Regions from separate parts of the Peribacillus sp. NPDC076916 genome, predicted to be linked through region 4. Evidence: riboswitches for the same ligand, from Rfam matches in the RefSeq annotation. Region 4 holds a riboswitch; each other region holds the start of a gene.
The links. A riboswitch is a leader RNA that binds a small molecule or an ion and turns the genes downstream of it on or off. The one in region 4 is predicted to bind cobalamin.
Positions count from the first base shown of each region.

Region 1: it holds a riboswitch for cobalamin, as region 4 does, so the genes downstream of both, metE (5-methyltetrahydropteroyltriglutamate--homocysteine S-methyltransferase) here and ACQKFG_RS19690 ((2Fe-2S) ferredoxin domain-containing protein) in region 4, are expected to answer to the same signal.
Region 2: it holds a riboswitch for cobalamin, as region 4 does, so the genes downstream of both, ACQKFG_RS03480 (ribonucleoside-diphosphate reductase subunit alpha) here and ACQKFG_RS19690 ((2Fe-2S) ferredoxin domain-containing protein) in region 4, are expected to answer to the same signal.
Region 3: it holds a riboswitch for cobalamin, as region 4 does, so the genes downstream of both, ACQKFG_RS16250 (ABC transporter substrate-binding protein) here and ACQKFG_RS19690 ((2Fe-2S) ferredoxin domain-containing protein) in region 4, are expected to answer to the same signal.

Region 1 covers NZ_JBNNIU010000005.1:3,873-7,810, forward strand. The annotation lists gene ACQKFG_RS16795 (aminopeptidase) at 1-794, opposite strand, end outside; gene bcp (thioredoxin-dependent thiol peroxidase) at 806-1,276, opposite strand; gene ACQKFG_RS16805 (potassium channel family protein) at 1,339-1,758, opposite strand; cobalamin riboswitch at 1,998-2,190, shown strand; gene metE (5-methyltetrahydropteroyltriglutamate--homocysteine S-methyltransferase) at 2,335-3,938, shown strand, end outside.
Region 2 covers NZ_JBNNIU010000001.1:690,023-693,960, reverse strand. The annotation lists gene ACQKFG_RS03480 (ribonucleoside-diphosphate reductase subunit alpha) at 1-1,939, opposite strand, end outside; cobalamin riboswitch at 2,079-2,259, opposite strand; gene ACQKFG_RS03475 (manganese-dependent inorganic pyrophosphatase) at 2,553-3,482, shown strand; gene ACQKFG_RS03470 (hypothetical protein) at 3,581-3,727, opposite strand; gene ACQKFG_RS03465 (SulP family inorganic anion transporter) at 3,812-3,938, opposite strand, start outside.
Region 3 covers NZ_JBNNIU010000004.1:509,727-513,664, forward strand. The annotation lists gene ACQKFG_RS16245 (FecCD family ABC transporter permease) at 1-801, opposite strand, end outside; gene ACQKFG_RS16250 (ABC transporter substrate-binding protein) at 764-1,735, opposite strand; cobalamin riboswitch at 1,895-2,067, opposite strand; gene ACQKFG_RS16255 (polysaccharide deacetylase family protein) at 2,156-3,028, opposite strand; tRNA gene ACQKFG_RS16260 (tRNA-Arg) at 3,233-3,306, shown strand; gene ACQKFG_RS16265 (acyltransferase family protein) at 3,515-3,938, opposite strand, start outside.
Region 4 covers NZ_JBNNIU010000007.1:115,716-119,653, forward strand. The annotation lists gene cobJ (precorrin-3B C(17)-methyltransferase) at 1-1,164, opposite strand, end outside; gene ACQKFG_RS19690 ((2Fe-2S) ferredoxin domain-containing protein) at 1,179-1,547, opposite strand; cobalamin riboswitch at 1,698-1,888, opposite strand; cobalamin riboswitch at 2,091-2,284, shown strand; gene ACQKFG_RS19695 (hypothetical protein) at 2,268-2,438, shown strand; gene ACQKFG_RS19700 (energy-coupling factor ABC transporter permease) at 2,459-3,202, shown strand; gene ACQKFG_RS19705 (energy-coupling factor ABC transporter substrate-binding protein) at 3,204-3,515, shown strand; gene cbiQ (cobalt ECF transporter T component CbiQ) at 3,502-3,938, shown strand, end outside.

The sequences.
Region 1 (3,938 bases), on a different contig from region 4:
ATTTCTGAGTCACGATTGGAAGTTGCTTTAATGATTTTTCCCTTTTCAAAGTTTAATTCTATGTCACTAAAGGTGATTCCTTCATAGGTTGTGGGTGTGTTGAAGGATATCCTTCCATTGAGACTATCTTTTATGGGTGCCGTAAACACTTCCCCATCCGGTAAATTCTTTTTTCCGGCACATATGATGGCCGGCATACCTTTAATGGAAAAGGTCAAATCTGTCCCTGGTGAAACGATCCTGACTTTTTCAGTCCGTTCCATCAATTGTTTTAACGGTTTCAAGGCCGCCTCCATTTTCCCGTAATCCATGGTGCAAACGTTCAACAGAAAGTCTTGGTACGTGTTGAAGGGCATGCCGGCTTTTTGCGCTGATGCGTTGGTGGGATAATTAAGTAAGACCCAACGTCGGTTGTTTACATAGAAAAGAGTGGGGGAATTCATGGCCTCCCCCTGAAGACGGTGCCTCTCGATGGGAACATCAGTCATTTCCACTTCGTTTTCTTCCCCTGTGATGATGATGACTGCATCGATATCCGTATATTTCTTCAGAGCCCATTGCGAAGATGTGTCAAGTTGTTCCTTCACATTCCCTTGTAACAGGTGGAGGCTTATCTCATCGTCTTCGAGTTCTACATATGGATAAGCACCCACTCTGTATATTTCATCAATCAGCTCTTTCAATAATGGTTTCGTGTTGATATGCCCCCGTATGAGGATTCTCTCTTTTGGCTGTATTTGTATCGAATGATGAATCAGCCTGGCTGCAAGCTTCGTTATTCGCTCATCCTTCATCTGCCTGTCCCTTATTTTTCGAGGTCGCGAAGAGTTTCAAGAGCTTCTTCGACGTGGCCTTTGACTTTTACTTTACGCCATTCTTTGACTACCTTACCAGCCTTATCTATCAGGAAAGTTGAACGTTCAATGCCCATATACTCCTTGCCAAAGTTCTTTTTCAATTGCCAAACATCAAATGATTCAGCCGCTTCATGATTTTCGTCAGCAAGCAGCAGAAAAGGCAATCCATGCTTTTCGATGAACTTTTCATGACGTGCCGCTGGATCTGGGCTGATACCAATAATGACCGCGTCCAATTCCTCGAATTGCTCATTATGGTCCCGGAAATCACAGGCCTCCGTCGTGCAACCTGGCGTCATGTCTTTTGGATAAAAATATAAAACAATGTTTTTCCCCTTAAAATCCGATAGGGAAACCATTTCACCATTGTTTGCAGGGAGTTTGAAATCAGGTGCTTTTTCTCCAATTTTAACAGTCATATTGAACCCTCCATTTCTTTCATTATGGTAAGAGTACCCAATAATCGAAAGAAACACAACTTTCATTTATCCTTCCTATCTTTCTGCTCCAAATCGATAACTGTCCGAATCACGAACGCTGCCGGCAGTGTATACCCGATGAAAGCCTGAATGGTAGCTATCATCCTTCCCATGCCAATCGGGGCTATATCTCCATAACCTACAGAAAACATCGTCATCGCACTAAAGTAAAAGGAAGTCTTCAACTGTTCATAGAAAGTGCCATCCAACCGATTGCCCATATCAAGAATCACCGAATGATTCTGAAGCTCGTATAATAAATAAATCAGTGCAAATCCAACCAATATCGTCGCATATAAATTGCCAAGCCACAGCATATCCTCCAGAGAAAACTTCTTTCCTCCCGACTCAACAAGAAATAACGTACGAATGCTCATCACCATGCAAAAAATGATTCCTGCAATCAAGATGTAGAAAGTCATCCCCAACGCCCCATTTCAATACGCCACTCCCTCTATACATACTCCCTGTCCAAACAATATATTCTTTTTTAGGAACAGACCTTATCCTCATCACCAACACACTCAAAAAACGGATTCTTTTCCCGAATCTCATGTTGACCCTTTTGGTTGGATATGTTAAGGTTGTCTAAATTTTTAAAATAGTTTTTATTTTAAAAATCTTCAACCTGCAAACAGTTTATAAAGGCAGGTTTTGTAAAATTTCATATGTGGAATTAGGTTCCTAATTATAAATTAGGATTAAAAGGGAAGTCCGGTGTAATTCCGGCACGGTCCCGCCACTGTAATGGGAGTGTTAGCGCCATCCAATATGCCACTGATCAACGGATCGGGAAGGCCCGCCGCTAATGATAATCCCTAAGTCAGGAGACCTGCCTATTTCAACAACACTGTTTTAACCTACGGGAGATAGGGAGGTGTTAGGGACCTTATAATTGTAAGTGGCATTCTGCGTGCCTCTTATTTTAAGCATTTCTAACTTTCTCTTTTGACGGTTAGGGATGCTTTTTTTATTGTTCAATAATATGAATTGGGAGGATGGGAATTTTGAAAAGCAGTAGTTTGGGTTACCCTCGAATCGGGGAAGATCGTGAATGGAAACGTACATTGGAAGCTTACTGGTCAGGTAAAATCGATGAAGCGGAATTTACGGCACAACTAAAAGCAATCCGTTTAGGCAACTTACAAAAACAGAAGCGGCGGGGCATTGATATCATTCCTGTCAACGACTTCACTTTCTATGATCAAATGCTCGATATGTCCGTCATGTTCGGTCTTGTTCCTGAACGTTATTCAGCCTATGAAGGCGGTAGCGTTCCCCTTTCCGTCTATTATTCAATGGCTCGCGGAAACAATGATGAAGTCGCTTCCGAAATGACGAAATGGTTCAATACGAACTATCACTATATTGTCCCTGAATTAAAACTGCCACAGCTGACTTTAACAGAAAATAAACCACTTGCAGCATATCGGGAAGCCAAGGAAAAGCTAGGGATTGAAACGAAGCCCGTGTTGATCGGACCTTATACCTTCATCTCCCTTTCCAAAGGCTTCAATAAACAAGAGATCCCTGGCATCATCTTGAGCTTGCTTCCCCTATACACGCAAATCCTGCGGGAGTTGGAGCAAGAAGGCGTGAAGTGGGTACAAATGGATGAACCTACTCTTGTTTCATCCATTTCCAAGGATGATATGCAAACTGTTACTTACCTCTATGAAAAGCTGAATGAAGCAGCACCAAACCTGAACATCATGCTACAAACATACTTTGATGCCGTGGAACACTACCAAGAAGTCATCGAATTAAAAGTCCAAGGAATCGGTCTTGATTTTGTACATGATAAAGGGAGGAATCTAAGTAATCTTGTAGCATTCGGCTTCCCGAAGGACAAAGTGCTTGCTGCAGGTGTGATTGACGGAAAAAACATTTGGCTATCTGATTTATCGAAAAAAATTCAATTGATCGAGACTCTTAAGAAAAAGGTAGCCGAAGACCAAATCTGGCTTCAGCCCTCTTGTTCCCTGCTTCATGTCCCAGTGACCGTTCGTAATGAATCCTCCCTTTCAAAAGAAGTGAAACAGGCCCTCGCTTTCGCTGACGAGAAACTTGAGGAAATCACACTCTTGGTCAAAGGGAATAATCAAGGCTTTGAAGCAATCGCCGAAAAAGTCGATGCCAATAAAATTACGGTTCAAACGTTAGCAAGTTCGAATGCACGGAATCATGGGACTGTACGATCGAAAGTCGAAAAGGTTAAAACCAGGACCGCCGGCCGTCAAATTCCATTTAAAGAGCGTTACCAAAAACAACAGGAATTTTTCAAATTGCCTTTCCTTCCTTCGACTACGATCGGTAGCTTTCCGCAGACACTTGAAGTTAAACAAGCACGCGGGAAATTCAAAAAAGGAGATTGGACCGCTCAGCAATATGAAACATTCGTTAACGAAGAAATCGGCAAATGGATTGAAATCCAAGAAGAAATCGGTTTGGATGTTCTCGTTCACGGGGAATTCGAACGGACGGATATGGTTGAATACTTCGGCCATAAGTTAGGCGGATTCGCCTTTCTGGAAAAGGGTTGGGTCCAATCCTATGGATCCCGCTGCGTAAAACCACCAGTCATCTATGGCGACATCCATTT
Region 2 (3,938 bases), on a different contig from region 4:
TCGAAGAATTCGGGGCAATGGCCATTAAATAGCCATTACGGGTCCCGTGTTCATGCACGTCTGCTTTTAAATCCATCCATTTTTGATCTGTATAGTCACGCAGTTCGAAATAGTCCCCTGTATGCCAATCAGATCCTTCAAAATATGGGTATGAACCTTTTTCCTTGGCCAATTCATTGGATGCCTTGATTGTTAAGTAAGCGATCTTTTCGTATAAAGCATCTGCATAGTGAACAGCCTCATCGGATTCCCAATAAATATTCTGTGTGGCAAGTAAATGATGCCATCCAAACGTTCCTAAACCAATTGCCCGGTAACGTTTGTTCGAGATGGATGCTTGTTTGACAGGAAGATTATTCACATCTATGACATTATCCAGCATGCGGATCTGAATGGGAATCAATCTTTCCAAAACATCGCTGCCCACTGCCCGGGGCAAGTTAATGGATGAAAGGTTGCAGACAACGAAATCGCCGCTTTTACGAACCACAACAACATCTCCATCTTCTGTTTCATATTCATCCGTGATTGTCGAAGGGCTTAAGTTTTGGGCAATCTCCGTGCAAAGGTTAGAGCAATAAATCATACCTTTATGCTTATTGGGATTCTTCCGATTCACTTCATCGCGGTAGAACATATACGGTACGCCTTCTTCCAATTGAGAAATCATGATGCTTTTCATGATGTCCATCGCTTTGATTTTTTCAAAGCTATAGTTTGGAAGTGTGCCATTTTCTGCGGCCTCGACAGCAAGTGCATAATGATTCCTGAAGCTTCCTTCGCCTTTCTTCTCGTCATAAAGATCTTCAAGTGAAAATCCAAGGGTTTGCTTAACGGTATGCGGATCGAAAAGATACCATTCTTTTCTGTCGCGTACAGCTTCCATGAATAAATCGGGTATGCATACGCCTGTAAAAATATCATGGGCTTTTAATCTGTCATCCCCGTTTTGTGTCTTTAAATCGAGGAAGCTCATGATATCTTTATGCCAGGCATCCAAGTAAATCGCGATGGCACCTTTACGTTGCCCCAATTGATCGACACTTACAGCTGTCTGGTTGAATAGTCGAATCCAGGGAGTCGTGCCGGAACTGTTTCCAGAGAAACCCCGGATATCAGAACCAAGCGATCGAACCTTACCGACGTAAAGACCTACTCCGCCGCCAAATTTAGATACTTTTGCTGCATCGTAGTTTGATAGGTAGATTCCGTCAATGGAATCTTCAATTGCGTCGATAAAGCAGGAGCTTAATTGTCCATGTGTTTTACCTGAATTGGAGAGTGTAGGAGTCGCAACGGTCATATAAAGATTGGACATGGCCCAGTATGCTTCTTTAATAAGTTGCAGGCGGTGCTCCGTTTTTTCCAATCGCATGATTTCCATCGCGATGATCATGAAACGTTCTTGTGGCAGTTCGTAGACCTTGTCCTTTTGAGGGCGGGCCAGATAGCGGTCGTTCAATAAGTAGATGCCTATGTACGAGAATAATTTATCTTTTTCCGGATCGATCACCGAACCCAATTCCTCAATTTCCGCTTTCGTATATGAAGATAGCAGTTCCGATTTATAAATAGGATAACGCTGACCTTCTGAAAGCTGGGAGAGTTCCGCGATCAGCTCATAGAATGGGCCATAACTCATGCCTTCATAGCCTCGATTGGCTTGTGCATCCCTATACATTGTATTCAACAGTTCTGCTGCAGCAACGAACGTCCAATCCGGAGCATCGATATCCACACTTTCAAGAGCGAGCTGAATCAGTTTTTTTGATGCCTGTTCTTCGGTTGAGTCACTTTTGCGATCTAGCCATTTTGTAAAACGCTTTTTGAACTTTTCCATATCGAGATGGCCTTCGAATTCCTTTGATAACATCTCGAGCTGGATGGACTTCGCTTCTGTGTCATTTTCACTTATGGTAGAGTTATATGTTTGAGTCATTAATAATCCTCCTTGTTGACTTTCTTCTAAAATAAAAAAACCGCCCAATGAATTGAGCGGATCAAACGATAGAATAAAAGAGCCATGAAAAAATAGCCGTTAAACTATCGTTTCATCATCTCAATCCCCGAAGAATAAGAAACGTGAAAAATTCAAGGCAGGTCTCCTGACTCATGATCATCCTACTTTGAGTCCTTCCCGTATAGAGAGCTATACAGTGGGTTTCTCATTTCGTCACATTTACAGTTGCGGGGACAGTTCCGGGTTTACACCGGATTCCCTTTTCAGCCATCACTGGCACCTTGGATTGTAAAAAATTCTATATATAGTTATTGGTAATGTTTATGTAATCAATATCTAGTATTTCTGCTTATATTATCGTAAGCCATATACGATGATAATTCAACTAATATATTTGAAAAAAACCAACCCTTATCTATTGACAAAGTGAGGGCAGAGTGCGAAGGAATGAAAGAATTTATTGGGGAATGGGTAATTCAAGCGCTGATTTTAGGCGATTTTGTGTTAAAATAAATTGTCTAGTGAAGGTGGCTCTCCCTTATTGCGATGAGGGGATTCGCGGAAAAATATTTAAGAAAAAGGGGATAAAATCTTGGAAAAAGTATTAGTTTTTGGACATAAAAACCCGGATACAGACACAATCTGTTCAGCAATCGCTTATGCAGACCTGAAAAAGCAGTTAGGTATCAACGCTGAACCAGTTCGTCTGGGTGAAGTGAATGGTGAAACCCAATATGCATTGGACCAATTCAAATTCGAAGCTCCCCGCCTTGTGGAAAAAGTCGCAGGGGAGGCTGAAGGTGTAATCCTGGTCGATCATAACGAACGCCAGCAAAGTGCTGAAGATATTGACCAAGTCCGTGTGTTGGAAGTTATCGACCATCACCGTATCGCTAACTTTGAAACAAGCGATCCACTATATTACCGGGCGGAACCAGTTGGCTGTACTGCAACCATTTTAAATAAAATTTATAAAGAAAATGGCATCGAAGTCCCTAAAGCAATCGCAGGTCTTATGTTGTCTGCCATCATTTCCGATTCGTTATTGTTCAAATCTCCTACATGCACGGAGCAAGACGTTGCAGCAGCAATGGAACTGGCTGCCATTGCGGGAGTCGACGCTGAAACATACGGCTTGGAAATGTTGAAAGCCGGAGCTGACTTGAGCGACAAAACGATTGCCCAGCTTATCACGCTTGATGCAAAGGAATTCTCCATGGGGATGGCTAAAGTGGAGATAGCACAGGTCAATGCTGTAGATCCGAACGAAGTCCTTGCTAAGCAAGCAGAATTGGAAGCGGCGATTGGAGAGGTCATCGCTGAGAAAGAATTGGACTTATTCCTATTTGTCGTAACGGATATCTTGACTAATGACTCTGCTGCCTTGGCGCTTGGTAAAGCAGCTTATGCAGTGGAAAAAGCATACGACGTTTCATTAAACAATAACATCGCCGTCTTAGAAGGCGTTGTATCTCGTAAAAAACAAATCGTGCCGATCTTAACGGACGTATTCAGCAAATAATACAGGAAAAGGGGGTGTTCATTAAAAACATGGACATCCTTTTTCTGTATATGCAAAAAAAGACTCAACCACCATTAAGTGTGGTTGAGTCTTTTTTCTTAATTCAAAGCTTCCTTTTCTTTTTCATAGGCAATGACAATCAGTTCTTTGTTGGCTTCCTCGCCAAGTCTGTTTTCAAAGCTTTTCAGTTCATTCAATAAATCCGGTGACAGATTTGCAGCTGTATAATCCTGCTCGGGTGTCATGCTTTTCGCCCCTTTCAAAAGGAAATAATTCATGTTATCTATTTTGTCGGTTTGAAAAGTTTCTATTCAACAAAACTTACTTCTTCAAGATATTTTACTTTCTGATGTGGCGAGTTTTTCAAGCAATAACGAACTTTCTTCATCCAGTCCTTGCACTTGGACAGGTATTCCCAGAAGCTGATATTTAAGGATAACCGTATCAACAGCACCA
Region 3 (3,938 bases), on a different contig from region 4:
CCCTGTCAATGTCGAACCGGCTATCAAGATCCACATTTTCCGCCGCTTAACATTCACACCTAAGTGCTTTGCCCGGTCTTCCCCGAAAGTCATCGCATTCAATTCACTTGTATTCATGATCAAAATCAATGATCCAATGATAAAAAACGGCAAAATGATTGCAATGTAATTCCAACCTCGCATTGAAACGCTTCCCATCAGCCAGCCGATGATTTGTCTTAATTCATCACCCGTCAGCGCAATCATCAATGAAATGAAGGCACTTAAAAATGAGCTGAAAATGATTCCCGTTAAAATGATCGTTTCCACTTTCATCGATCGATCCATTTTTTTTGCGAAAGTAAGTACGCAAAGCATCGTGAGCACTGAGCATAAGATGCTCAATGCCGGAAGAGTATATAAACCGATGAACGGCAGTGAAATATTCAAGAATATTGTCAATACGGCGCCGACCGATGCTCCTGATGAAATACCCAATGTGTAAGGATCAGCGAGCGGGTTCCGGAGCAGTCCCTGAAAAGCCGCACCCGCAATCGCAAGTGATGCCCCGACTAAACCCGCAAGCAATACGCGCGGCAGGCGGATGTTCATCACGATATTCGTAAGCATCACATCCGGATCAGCAGAAATCGGCAAATGGAAAATCTCCTTGCCGATTATTTGTATAAGTACGGGAATCGGTACTGGCACCGAACCAAAGGAAATGCCTATCGTCATCGCGAATAACAAAATGAACAACGCAATCAAATAAGCAAACGCCCATTTAGTTGTCAAATTGGTTCGGATAGACTGATTTGGCAAGTTCCTCTACTCCCTCTATTAAACGTGGACCGGAACGGGTCACCAAGTCTGAATGGACATCAAAGACTTGGCCATTCTTAATAGCATTTACGCCTTGCCATCCTTTTCGGCCCGTCACTTCACTCACTGAATCTTTCGTATAGTAACCATACGTTGTAATGATGACATCCGGATTTGCAGCAATCATCGACTCTTCATCAATTTTTGCCCACCCGTCCAATTCAGCAGCAGCATTATCCGCTGATATAATGTTAAGCATCTCATTCATGAAAGTATTTTTTCCTGGTGTGTATATTTCTGGTGAAGGCGAAACTTCCACTAAAACGGTCTTCCTATCCGCTTCCTTTATGGATTTGGCCTTTTCTTGAATGTCCTTGAGCTTCGTTTTCATATCCGTAATGATTTCTTTTGCCTTATCATGTTCTCCCGTTGCCTGTCCAATCATTTCAATAGACTCATAGACTTGGTCAAAACTTTGTGCATCATTGACTACAAGGACATCTATTCCAGCATCCTTAAGTTGCTGTAAACCCTCATTTGAATTATGGGCACTTGATGCATGTGCAAGAACAAGATCCGGTTTCATGGAGACAATCAGCTCCGTGTTCATTTCCATTCCGCCAACTTTTTCAATTTCTTTCGTTTCTTCCGGGTAATTATCATTATCGGATACACCAACGACATTTTTACCCAAACCAAGTGCAAAGACCACTTCCGTATTACTTGGTATCAACGAAACGATTTTCTTCGGTTTTTGTTCTATCGTCACTTTTTCCCCAGTTGCATCTTTAATCGTAATCGGGAAAGCTTCGTGTTGAGCATGATTCGTTTGCTGCTTTTCTTTTCCTTCATCAGTAGTGTCACTGCAGCCGACCATCATGCCTGCAACAAGCAACATCAACAGTATCAGACCAAAAATTTTCTTCATTTTCATTCCCCACAATCTTTTTATTTAATTTCTTTCCACTTAATAATCCCGGAAGATGCCCCAAAACAAAAAGCACCTCCCGTTAAACGGAAGGTGCTTGCATGGCAACAATTTCATTACGGACTTCTTTAGGGTCTGCCACACACCTTCCCATCCGCGTAGGTTACAGGTGTACGAATTTTGGCAGGTCTCCTGGCTCATGGTCATCGTCAACGGCACCTTCCCATATCTCATACAGTGGTACACAGCCGTCAGCTCCCATTTACAGTGGCGGGACCGCGTTGGCATTTCACCAACTTCCCTTTTAAGTCATTAAGACACCAAATCGTTCTTATGTATATAATTTTCACTGCCTTCATTATACACCATGTAAGAATCGATTATTATATGATTTTTCTGAACAAGTTCGAAATGACCCGTCCACCTTCAATGATTTGAAGAATTTTCAATTAGTGACGCAAACCCATCGACTGATAACCCGGGTGAAATCCGAACTCTATGCAGGGCATGCATCCCTTGGTCCCTTGAAGCTCCCCCAGGTTCGGTGGTGACTGCCATCTTGTATCCCGCTTCTTCTGACAGCGCTAGACTCTCTTCATTATACCGGCCAACCGGATAGGAGAGCACTGTCGTGTCCTGGTCGAGCATACGGTCGAATAGCTCTTTCGACTGAACCATTTCCGCTTCTTGCTGCACTGCCGTCATGCGGTTCAGCTCCAAATGGTTGATAGTATGGCTTTCGATCGAAATCCCATTCCTGCTCATCTCCACCATTTGATTTTCAGTCAGGTGATGACCTTTATCAATGGACTTCCCGATCATGAAGACAGTTGCTTTCATATCATTTTCCTTTAATATCGGGAAAGCCTCCGTGTAGTTATCTGTATAGCCATCATCAAAAGTAAGCCAGACGCACTTCTCACTTGGCATCCGATTCTCGGTTAAAACGAGGAATGCTTCTTCAGGGGATAATGTATAGTAACCATTCTCCCTAAGCCAAACCATCTGTGCTCGGAATTCCTCAATTGGAACCCGAAGTCCATTCCCTTCAGAAATGCTGTGATACATCAAGATTGGAAGCTGTACCGCGGACTTGGCCATTATCCAGTCTCCCGTATCGATTTGGCCATCCAAATCCTGACCGGTCCCATTCTCGGCCGCTTCCACCACTTCAATGTCATCTTCCGCAATCGGTGCAGCCGTTTTTATGCCTATACCCTCTACAATCCTTTGTGAACAACCAGGTAAAATTAAAATCCCCAGCAATGCCACCATCCATAAAACTCTATATCTTTTCACTATCATTCCCCTAATTTTTTCTAGTATAATAGTATCAGAATACTATTCGATAATAAAGTATTCCATTTAAAGAATTAATAGGAAAACAAAAGGGCATAGCGACCTGCTGAGCATTTATGAAGATTTTTTTCATAAGTATGTGCTATAAGCTTGAAAAGTTTGCCTATAAGAAATATAATAAATAAGTCGTCGACTTAAATATATGTCCCAGTAGCTCAGCAGGATAGAGCGACAGCCTCCTAAGCTGTAGGTCGTAGGTTCGATTCCTATCTGGGACGCTAATTTCAAAAACCCTGTTACAATGCAGTTTTCTGCATCGTAGCAGGGTTTTTTCTGTGAATCATGGGACCACTAGACATTAGACAAATTTAATCACAAATTCATCAAGCCATATAAATATCAAAAAATCTGAGCCCTTTACAGGACTCAGATTTTTCATTTTGAAGATAACCACTGTTTATATTTACAAATTCCAATTAGCTATACTTACTTTTCAATTAAACCTATCTCATTGATTTTTTCTTCAAAAACAGGTCCGAAACTTTCAGAATAAGTATTCGTTAAATGTCTATTGTCACGGTAAATTATAACATTACCTATAATGGGCTGGAATTTACCGTTTACTTTGAAGTAATCTGTTAAGTCAATTTTATGCAAGGATTTATTCTCTTTTTCAAATTGTCTCCAAAAGCTTTCGTCTTTCTGATTATCTACTGAATTCATTTTTTTTGTAGTTTCTTCTAGTCCATCTGTTTCTAATGATTCCAGCACGTTAAAGCTATATCTTGGATCATCACGAATCGCTAACACTTCAATACCATATTCATCTTTAACATACTGCAGCTGATCGACCATTTGTTGTTGTATTTTATTATTAGGCGAATCAGAAGCTGTGGCGTGAGAAATGACA
Region 4 (3,938 bases):
CAATTTCCCCGTAATGACTTCCGGATCCATTGTCGGAATCTTTAATACGATTTTATGATTTGGCGTGTATTCCATCGTGCCCTTTTCCCCGACAACTTCCGCAAGTGTCATCATTTGTTTGGGAGTGAATTGTTTATTCGCCACACCTGGACTAACGGCAAGTTCGAATACCGACTCCATTTTTTGCTGAACGATCGGCTCAAAGGATTGCTGAACGGTTTGCCCCTTGACTCTTGACAGTGCTTCCATTGCCATTTCAAAGGAATCTGGCTTCTTTTCAGGTGCTTTTGTAAGTAATCCAACTCCTCCAGAGGATTCGGTGAAGGCTTCTTGATCTAATGCCCACGGTTCCGCTTCTTTTTGCAGACGCTGATGCGGCTTCAATGGTTGCTTTTCCGAATTCAAAGTATATTTCCTCTGATACCCTCTTGGTGTGATGATTTTGTCATCATATAAAAAGGTGGATGAATTACCAATAATAACGGTGGTCAACATTCCAATATCGTGATTCAACATATCTTTCAAATTGGTTATGACAATATCCTGCCTATCTCGATATGCACTTTTCACCAACCCGACAGGTGTATCGGGCGAACGGTAGCTAAGGAGAATGTTCTGTGTTTCAACAATTTGTCTCGTCCGCCTGCCGCTGCGCGGATTATACAGGGCAATGACAAAGTCTGCCATTGCAGCTGCTTCAACCCTTTTAGCGATCAGTTCCCAAGGAGTTAAATGATCACTGAGGCTGATTGTACACGAATCGTGCATGACTGGTGCCCCAAGTAAAGATGCACAAGAGTTTATTGCAGAAATGCCAGGAATGACTTCAATGCCCACTCCAGTTTCTTCTTTCCAGCCTTTTTCAATCAATACTTCATAAACCAACCCAGCCATCCCGTAAACTCCAGCATCCCCGCTGGAGATTACCGCAACTTTCTTACCCAGCTCCGCTTGTTTCACTGCTTCCTGAGCACGTGATACCTCTTCAGTCATCCCCGTACTAATAATCGTTTGATCTGTAAGCAGTCCCTGAATGAGTTCAACATAAGTTTTATAACCAATGATGTAGTCACTTTCTTGAAGGGCTTCGACAGCACGTTTGGTAATGTGTTCAAAATTCCCTGGTCCAAAGCCCACGACGAATAATTTACCGTTTGTACTCATTAAGACATCTCCTTTCACGCTTTGTTCTTTGAAATACCCGTATGAGCAGGAAAATTTGGATTGGGTGCCATTTCCCCATCATTGAATTGGTAGATCATTTGTGGAACAAACTCCCCATCATCGATATGGCTGACAATTTGGCGACCGAAATCAGGTGTCTCCACTCGATACCAGTTTCCTTGAGGATAGGCAATCACAACGCAGGCATCCTTACATCTTCCGTTACACCGTGTCCTGGTTGTATGGATTTTCATGTCCAGTCCTTTGGAAGTAATTTCATCGCGAATCGCCTGGGTTACTTCTTCCCCGCCCTTTTTCATACAGCTGCTTCCATTACAAATCAACAGATGTGTATTTGTACCCATTAAGTTCCAAGTAGTCATGTTCTTCCTCCTGCGTTCAGGGAAAAGGCAAAATAAAAAACCTTAACATAAGAGTCAAGGTTTAAAAAAACTATATGGATGAGGAGCCCCAGGCAAGAATGCCCAATCTCCCAAAATCGTCATAGTCCTTCTACCTTTCCCTCCGAAAAGTATCATGCAATTTTAAAAGCAGGTTTCCTGGCTTACGCTTCATTTTACCTTGTCCCTTCCCGGCAACAATGCCAGTGGCTATCGACAATTTCATCAGCGTTTACAGTAGCGGGGGCTGCATCGGATTTTCACCGATTTCCCTATTATCCCTTGCTTATTCACACAAGGGCACTTTTAAAATGAAATATTTGGTTTTATTATACATTTCTAACTAACTTTATCTATCATATAACAACTTTATCAAAATTCAATAGTTTATTCCGACTGTTTAGAAAAGTTTAATAGTGTATATCCTGTCAACAAGCCTTTCCTTGCAACAAATTTAGTCAAAAAAAAAAAGATAGTGTAGCTGGAATTATTTCTTTATGGTACACTATACGAGAATTTTCTAAATAATTACATAAGTTTTATGGTGTTGAATTTTTCGGAATTCAGCTTAAAAGGGAAGCCGGTGAAAATCCGGAGCGGTCCCGCCACTGTAAAGGGGAGTCCTATTACTTTAACTATTCCACTGTCAAATGAGATGGGAAGGATGTAATGGGATGATGAACCAAAGCCAGGAGACCTGCCATGAAGCGTGAAACTGTTTCAACCTACGAGGATGGGTGTGCGGATCAGGCAGAAAGGCCCATGGTTGGTTTATGCTGCAAAATTCCTGTTCATTACGCACTTCTTTCCTTTGAGAGAAGTGCTTTTTATGTTGGGCGCGCCTTTCTTCTCAAGATTGATCAGAAAAATTAAAAGTTTTGAAAGGAGAAAGAATGAAAAGAACCAATTGGAAGACCATTTATTTTGTCATTTTACTGCTTTTCGTTCCAAAACGGGCAATGGCCATGCATATCATGGAGGGCTTTTTACCCATTGAATGGGCTATATTCTGGTGGGCCGTGACGCTTCCATTTTTAATCCTGGGTTACCGGTCCATTAGATCCAAAGTAAGGGAAAACCCAGAAACAAAAATGATGCTTGGCTTATCGGGTGCATTTGTATTCATTTTATCTGCCCTAAAGATTCCTTCCGTTACCGGAAGTTCGTCACACCCTACCGGAGTTGGTTTGGGCTCCATTTTATTCGGACCATTGGCCATGAGTGTCGTTGGCTCCATCGTTCTGTTATTTCAAGCCGTTTTACTGGCTCACGGAGGATTGACGACATTAGGGGCCAATGCATTTTCCATGGCCGTTTGCGGACCGCTCATTGCTTACTTCGTCTTCAAGGGCGCAACTAAATTAGGTTGGTCCTTTTCATTTTCCGTGTTCTTGGCTGCTGCTTTTGGAGATTTGGGAACCTATGTGGTAACTTCCATTCAACTTGCTCTTGCTTTTCCATCCGAGGTAGGAGGGTTCATGGCCTCTTTCAGTAAATTTGCAGGGATTTTTGCCCTGACCCAAATTCCCTTGGCAATCAGTGAGGGGTTATTGACAGTCGTCGTGATGAATTTCTTAAAAAAATACAATCTAGGCGAATTGAAATTGCTGCGAGTTTTATCTAAGGAGGCCCGTTAACATGAAAAAAAGTTTACTGTTGCTTTTCCTGGTCGTCGTTCTTGCTACCATACCGTTACTCACCCAACAAGGAACGGAATTTGGCGGTGCCGATGGAGAAGCTGAAAAAGCCATCACCAAAATCCAGCCGGAATACAAACCATGGTTCAACAGTATTTGGGAGCCGCCAGGTGCGGAAACCGAAAGTTTATTATTTGCGCTGCAAGCTGCAATCGGAGCCGGTTTCATTGGTTATTTCATAGGTGTAACGAGACAACGGAATAAACAAACCAAACAGGAAATTCCCGGAAAATCGAAGCATGTTACTCATTGATAAATATGCCTATTTCAATGGGCTAAAGGATGTACATCCGTTGGAAAAGATGGTTTTTGCACTCTCCCTTATGCTATTTTCGTTAACGGTAAGGGATATGACCGTTTCGCTCATCACTTTTACGGTGATGAGCGCTTTAATCATTTTTGCGGCAAAAATCCCGCTTTCTTATTATCTTAAATTACTTCTATTACCGGGATTTTTTATACTATCAGGAACAATTACCATCCTTTTTTCTTTTACAAGCAAATTTACTTCGTTTTCGAATATATGGTGGTCCTGGAAGGTCGGGAACTGGCAAATATTCATCAGCGATGACAGCATAGGAACAGTGATCAATTTGATCACTGTCGTATTAGGCAGCATCAGCTGTTTATATTTCCTTACCTTAACTACACCCATTACCGTCATACTATCTGTGAT